DNA from 2 places in the Desulfovibrio sp. SGI.102 genome. Region 1 is predicted to be linked to the other one. Evidence: riboswitches for the same ligand, from Rfam matches in the RefSeq annotation. Region 1 holds a riboswitch; the other holds the start of a gene.
What was found. Region 1 has a riboswitch for cobalamin ahead of ACQRCJ_RS12010 (anaerobic ribonucleoside triphosphate reductase). Riboswitches for the same ligand answer to the same signal wherever they lie in the genome.

Region 1 (3,406 bases):
ACATCGTCAACCCCGGCGAGAAGATCTGCCTGCTGGTGCCCGATGTGACCCGCTTGTGGCAGTCGCCCGCGGTCTACGTCCACGTGATGGTGGAAGAGCTCAACGCCTGCGGCATCCCCGACAGCGACATCCTCATCGTCACGGCCACGGGCACGCACCGTGCCCACATGGGCGACGAGCAGGCCCGTCTGCTGGGCGAGGACATCTGCCGCCGTATCCGCGTCATCGACCACGACTGCCGCGATACGGCCCATCTGGTGCACGTGGGCGATACCAGCCGCGGCACGCCGGTGTGGTTCAACAGCTACGCCATGGCCTGTGACAAGATCATCATCACCTGCGGCGTGGTCTACCACTTCCTGGCGGGCTTCGGTGGCGGCGGCAAGATGCTGCTGCCCGGCATCGCCGGTTACGAGACCATCCAGCGCCATCACAAGCAGGCCCTGAACCCCGGCTTCGGCAACGGCACCAACGCCGACGTGCGCAGCGCCAACATGGCGGACACCAACATTTTCCATGCCGACATCTTCGAGGCCGCGGCCATGGCCCGGCCCTGCTTCGGCCTCAATGTGGTGGTCAATGACGATTACCGCATCATCAAGGCCTTTGCCGGTGACTGGGTCCAGTCCCATGCGGCGGCCTGCCGTCTGGTGGACAGCATGGAAGGCGTGGCCATCCCCGAGCGTACGCCCCTGGTGGTGGCCAGCGCGGGCGGCTACCCCAAGGACATCAACCTTTACCAGACCATCAAGCTGCTGAGCAACGCCCTGAGCGCCGTGCAGCCGGGCGGGACCATGATCCTGCTTTCCCGCTGCTCCGAAGGCTTCGGCAACCCCGATGTGGAGACGCAGATCTGCGCCTACAGCGACATGCAGGCCCGTGAAAAGGCCCTGCGCGATACTTTTTCCATCGGCAGCTATGTGGGCTTCCTCTTTGCCGAGGCGGCCGAGAAACACAACCTCATCCTGGTGACGGACATGGATGCCGCCCTGTTCGGCAAGACGAAGATGCATGTCTGCCATAGCCTGGACGAGGCCCTGGACAAGGCCCGCCATTTCCTGGGACAGGAGCTGGACGTGCGCACCATCATCATGCCGCACGGCGCCTCGACCCTGCCCAAGCTGGCGGTCTAGCGACCACAGGCTGGCGCGGGCACTTACGGGTACCCGCGCCGGTTGAACCGGGTCCCCGCCGGATGCGCGGTCCGTACACGGGCTGTGTCATCCGGCAGGGGGCGTCTGGCAGGGGAGCCGCTTCCCGGAGGAGAGCCCTTTTTTATGCGGAAAAGGGGGCTCCGGCAGGGCGGCAAGTTGTGAAAAACGACGCAGGCGGAGTGGTCTGCGGATTCAAAAATCCCGCCAGCCCAGAATTGGCGCGGACTTTGGCAAATTGCCTGTCTTGGCGCAGACTTGTGATTTTTTACAATTATTTCAAAATGTTGTAAAATACTTACAAAAACTCTGTGTTGACAGTTGGGGCTCCTTTTGCCATCTTGAGCGGGCAGAAGCGCTGCTACGAGCTTCATCGGGAATCCCGTGAGATCCGGGAGCGGACCCGCCGCCGTAAGTCGCAGAACCTGCTCCCCCCGTGTGCCACTGGCAACCGCCGGGAAGGCCGGGAGCAGGGTGACGAGCCGGAAGACCTGCTTCTGCCGCTTGTCCATGGGGACAGCCTCACGGCAACGGGTTTTTGCCGCTGGGAAGGGACGTCATGACACTCTGTCGACGGGCGTCCGTATCTTTTTTCCACCTTTTTTTCGCGATTTTTCAGGGCCTGAGACCTCCCCTACAGGGAGGGTCTTTTGTGTTGACCCTAAAACGGGTCAGGAAAACAAATATCTTTGGATCTGGAGCAGGAAAACATGCTTGCGAGCATCATCAAGCGGGACGGGACCGAGGTCGCCTTTGATTCCGTCAAGATTCTCAATGCCATTACCAAGGCCAACAAGGCGTCCGGCGAGGACATGTCCCCCACGGATCTCCTGTTCGTCACCGAAAAGGTCTGCCGCAAGCTCGAAGCCCAGAACCTCCGCCATGTGGAAGAGATCCAGGACGTGGTGGAAGAGACCCTGATCCAGTACGATTACGCCAAGACCGCCAAGGCCTACATCCTGTACCGCGCCGAGCACACCAAGCGCCGCAACGCGGAATCGTACCTGATGGAGATCTACAAGACCCTGACCTACGCGCCCGCCATCGAAGAAGACATCAAGCGCGAGAACGCCAACATCGACGGCGATACGGCCATGGGCACCATGCTCAAGTACGGTTCCGAAGGGGCCAAGTATTTCACCGACAACTACGTCCTGCCCAAGGACGCCTCGGCCGCGCACATCAACGGTGACATCCATATCCATGACAAGGATTTCTACATGCTCACCGAGACCTGTTGCCAGATCGACCTGATCCCGCTGTTCCGCAACGGGTTCTCCACCGGTCACGGCCATCTGCGCGAGCCCAATTCCATCGAGAGCTATTCCGCCCTGGCCTGTATCGCCATCCAGGCCAACCAGAACGAGATGCACGGCGGCCAGAGCGTGCCGCACTTCGATTACGCCATGGCCGGCGGCGTGGCCAAGACCTTCCGCAAGGAATACCGCCACGCCTTCACCGCCTTCGTGCGCATCAGGACCGGCATGGATGCCGCCCAGGCCGAGGAATTCAGCCAGCAGATCCTGCTGCCCGTGATGCCCGCCATCCGCATGGCCGATGTGGACGAACTGGGCAAGCGCATGGAAGGCCTGGTGGCCGAGAACGAGCGCGATCTGGTGCGTGCCGCCCATGCCTACGCCGCCGAGGAAGCCCTGCGCATCACCGACCGCCGCACCTATCAGGCCATGGAAGCCTTCGTGCACAACCTGAACACCATGAATTCCCGCGCCGGTGCGCAGGTGCCCTTCAGCTCCGTCAACTACGGCACCGACACCTCCGCCGAGGGCCGCATGGTGGTGCGCAACCTGCTGCTGGCCACCCAGGCCGGTCTGGGCAGCGGCGAGACCTCCATCTTCCCGGTGCAGATCTTCAAGGTCAAGGAAGGCGTCAACTACAACGAAGGCGACCCCAACTACGACCTGTTCAAGATGGCCATCAAGACCTCGGCCATGCGTCTGTTCCCCAATTTCAGCTTCCTGGATGCGCCGTTCAACCTGCAGTACTACAAGCCCGGTGACTACAACAGCGAAGTGGCCTACATGGGTTGCCGCACCCGCGTGCTGGGCAACGTGTACGACCCCGACCGCCAGGTGACCTGTGGCCGCGGCAACCTCAGCTTCACGTCCATCAACCTGCCCCGTCTGGGCATCGAGGCCAAGGGCGATCTGGACCGCTTCTTCCAGCTGCTGGACGATCAGATCGACCTGGTGTTCCGCCAGCTGCTGCACCGCTTCGACATCCAGTGCTCCAAGAAG
Region 2 (3,406 bases), on a different contig from region 1:
TGCGACGAGCACAACGGCCTGCACTACTGGGCCGACATGTTCATCATCGAGATCCTCGATCCCGAGACTCTGCAGCCCGTGCCCGAAGGCGAAGTGGGCGAGATGGTGGTTACCAGCCTGCGCAAGGAGGCCGTGCCCCTGCTGCGCTACCGCACCCACGACCTGTCCCGCCTGCTGCCCGGCGACTGCCCCTGCGGCCTCAGCATGCCCCGCCATGACCGCATCCTCGGCCGCTCCGACGACATGATCATCTACCGCGGCGTCAACATCTACCCCGGCCAGATCATGGACGTCATCGGCGCCTTCCCCGAACTGGGCGGCGAATATCATGTGGAACTGACCCGCGACGACCGCTCGCTGGACCACATGACCCTGACCGTGGAACGCGCCCAGGGCGCCACCTCCGGCGGCGATGCCCAGCTGGTGGCCGCGCTGGAACAGCGTCTGCACAAGTCCCTGCTGGCCCGCGTGGCCGTGAAGCTCGCCGACCACGCCAGCCTGCCCCGTACCTTCAGCAAGTCCAAGCGCGTCACCGACCTGCGCTAGGGCGGTGGTTGTTTTTTGAGGGGGGAAGGGGGCCCTTTTTGAAAAAAGGTCGCCCCTTCCCCCCTCAAGCTCCCCCCATCCCTCCCAAAAACTTTTGTCCTGATCAGTGACGGTCCGCCTGACCACGGCGGGCTTTCTTCGTGCGTCCGTCCCCAGGGCGCGCGGAAGAAGGGGACAGTAAGCGGGCCGGGGAGATATGATTGTTTTTTCATGGGAAGGGAACGGCCAGGAACTTCGATAAACGGTCGCCCAGTGTGGGGCACCTAAAAAAGCCAATAGAAAAGGACGCCATGCGTGGCGTCCTTTTCTATTGGCTGAATCTATGATCCTCGCGTCTGCGACCGTCTGGCTGGCGGGGCTGCGGGCTGCCTGTCCTGTGCCGGATGCCTTGCCCTCTCAGACAGCGACGGGGACCATCCGACCGGACCGGAGAAAAAGTTTTAGGGGGGAAGAGGGGTTCCAAGGGGAGAAGGGGGACCCTTTTCCAAAAGAGGCCCCGTCTCCCCTTGGCAGCATCTTGTCTTACTGCTTCAGCAGATCGTCCTGGCTGTCGCGGGCATGGCGCACGAAGACGGCGCGCACGCCGGGCAGCTCGCCCAGACCGGTGAGTACGGGGCGGGGGGTGAGGCCCAGGGCGCGGATCTGCGAGGCCCAGGAATCGGACTCGTCACCGGCCAGGTCGTTGCGGGCATGGTCCCCGGCTACCACCATGAAGGGCTGGAGCCAGATGACGGACGCGCGGCTGGTCTTGATGGCGGCAAGCACCTGGTCGAAACCGCGCGAGCCTTCCACCGTGGCCAGCACGGCCAGGTTGTCGGCATCGGCCAGGGTGGCGCGCATGCCTTCGATGATCATGTCGCCCCGGCCGTGGCTCTGGCCATGGCCCATGAGGGCCAGCAACTCGCCGGACTTGCGCTTGCCTTCGGTGGCGCCGAGGACGGCGCGGCAGACATCTTCGGCATCCTGCCGGGATTCCAGCAGCGGGCGGCCCAGATAGACGGCCTTGAAACTGTCGGGATGGCGGACCAGCCAGCTGACGAGCAGGCGCTCCATCTCGCTGAATTCCTCCCCGGCCACCACATGCAGGGACTGGACGCGCACCACGTCCACCTTTTGCCGGGCCAGCTCTTCCAGACCGGCGGCCACGTCACCGATGTGCACGCCCTTCTTTTCCAGCTTGGCCCGGATGATGCTGGAGGTATAGGCCCAGATCACGGGGCTGTGGGGGAAGGCGGCCTTGAATTCCTTGTCGATGGCGGTCAGGGCGGGCTGGGCCTCGGGCACGCTGGTGCCGAAGGCCACCAGCAGCAGCCCTTCCTTCTGGGCCGCCAGGGCAGGCAGGGCCAGGCAGAGGGTGAGCAGCAGGGCCAGCAGCGTGGAGCGCAGGGATGTTGTGGGGATGCGACGCATGGAACCTCCTCAATGACGCGTTGAAAGGTTAGGGATGGAGCGGGTATTCGGACTTGAGGGAATGGGGAGGCATGCCTCCGGGCCTTTGCTTCGCCTTCACCGTGACGGCTGGCTGTCGTGGCGTGTCGCCAAAGAAGCTCCGTACCCTCTTACCGCAGCGCGACTGTTTCCGATTTGCACGGAATTCCCCGCATGGATGCGCCATCAGAAACGGTTTGGAGCACAAAAGTCAAGCCGGGCGGAAAAGTAAAAGCCTGCGCTGTCCGGGAGATGCGGGGGGAAGGCTCCTTTTGTCCGGCCGTTGCGTCACGGGCGGCGCTGGTCCGCGAGGGGAGGACGGCCCTGCTTTTTTTCGCCGCTCGGGCCATCCCCGTCGCCGAAGGAGGCTGGCGGACGCTTGGCCTTGTCCGGGCTTTGGGCTATGCTGATCACATGAGTACGCACAGTCGATCATTTCCCGCGCCCCGTCGTGGCGCCCTCCATGAGGAGCAGGCCCCGCAGGAAGCCGACAGGGAAGAGAAAAAACGTTCAGCGCCCCGCCGTCGCAGCGGGGGCAAGGCCAGCCCGGAGCAGGGCGCGGACAGGCAAGGCCCGTCCCGCCGTTCCGGGCGTCGTGTTTCCGGGGAGCCGGCAGCGCAGGCTCCCGCCCGGGCCAAAACGGGCCGGGGCAAGAAGGCGGAACAGCCGGAACATGCCGCCGGGGAGGCCCATGCCCTGCCCCGCTGGCGGCAGGAGCGCCGGGAACAGCGGCGCGAGGCCCGGCAGCAGGAGCAGGTGCTCCTGGCCCGTCGCTGGCCCGACCTGCCCCGTTCGGCCCTGCCCAAAGAAGATTTCAGCGTGCAGGTGGCGGCGCGTGACTACATGCAGCCCCTGCTGGAAGAGCTGGGGGACCGCGTCATCACCGTGCGTGGCCGTCTGGTGCTGGCCAGGGGCACGGAGCCCGCGGCCTGGGCCCAGAACGTCTGGACGGAACCGCGCTGGATCCCCATCACCTCCATCGGCAGCGGGGCACGGCAGCTCTCGGCCCTGCAGCGCAACTGGCGGGCGCACATCCCCACCCTTGGCGGACATGTGCGGCGTCTGCGCCTTATGCAGGAGCAGCTGCCCTACGTGGCGGCACGGCCCCTGCACTTCGGCACGCCCGCCCCGTCCGCACCGCTGGGGGCCTTCACCCTGTGGGAAAAAGACTTGATGCTGGCCTCGCCGTGCACCACCTCGCCCTTTGCCGACGGGGAAGTGCAGTTCGTGGAGAACCGCGAGGACCCGCCGGGCCGCGCCTACCTCAAGCTGTGGGAAGTCTTCACCCTGACCGGGCGCACGCCCGCGCCGGGGGAACTGTGCATCGACCTGGGCGCCGCACCGGGCGGCTGGACCTGGGTGCTGGGGCGGCTGGGCTGCCGCGTGTTCAGCGTGGACAAGGCCGAGCTGGCGCCCCAGGTGGCGGCCATGC

Region 2: it holds a riboswitch for cobalamin, as region 1 does, so the genes downstream of both, ACQRCJ_RS06155 (sirohydrochlorin cobaltochelatase) here and ACQRCJ_RS12010 (anaerobic ribonucleoside triphosphate reductase) in region 1, are expected to answer to the same signal.

What each region holds. Positions count from the first base shown of each region.
Region 1 covers NZ_JBNPNC010000093.1:1,400-4,805, reverse strand. The annotation lists gene larA (nickel-dependent lactate racemase) at 1-1,133, shown strand, start outside; cobalamin riboswitch at 1,488-1,664, shown strand; gene ACQRCJ_RS12010 (anaerobic ribonucleoside triphosphate reductase) at 1,862-3,406, shown strand, end outside.
Region 2 covers NZ_JBNPNC010000020.1:20,066-23,471, reverse strand. The annotation lists gene ACQRCJ_RS06160 (phenylacetate--CoA ligase) at 1-546, shown strand, start outside; gene ACQRCJ_RS06155 (sirohydrochlorin cobaltochelatase) at 1,069-1,956, opposite strand; cobalamin riboswitch at 1,978-2,175, opposite strand; gene ACQRCJ_RS06150 (SAM-dependent methyltransferase) at 2,818-3,406, shown strand, end outside.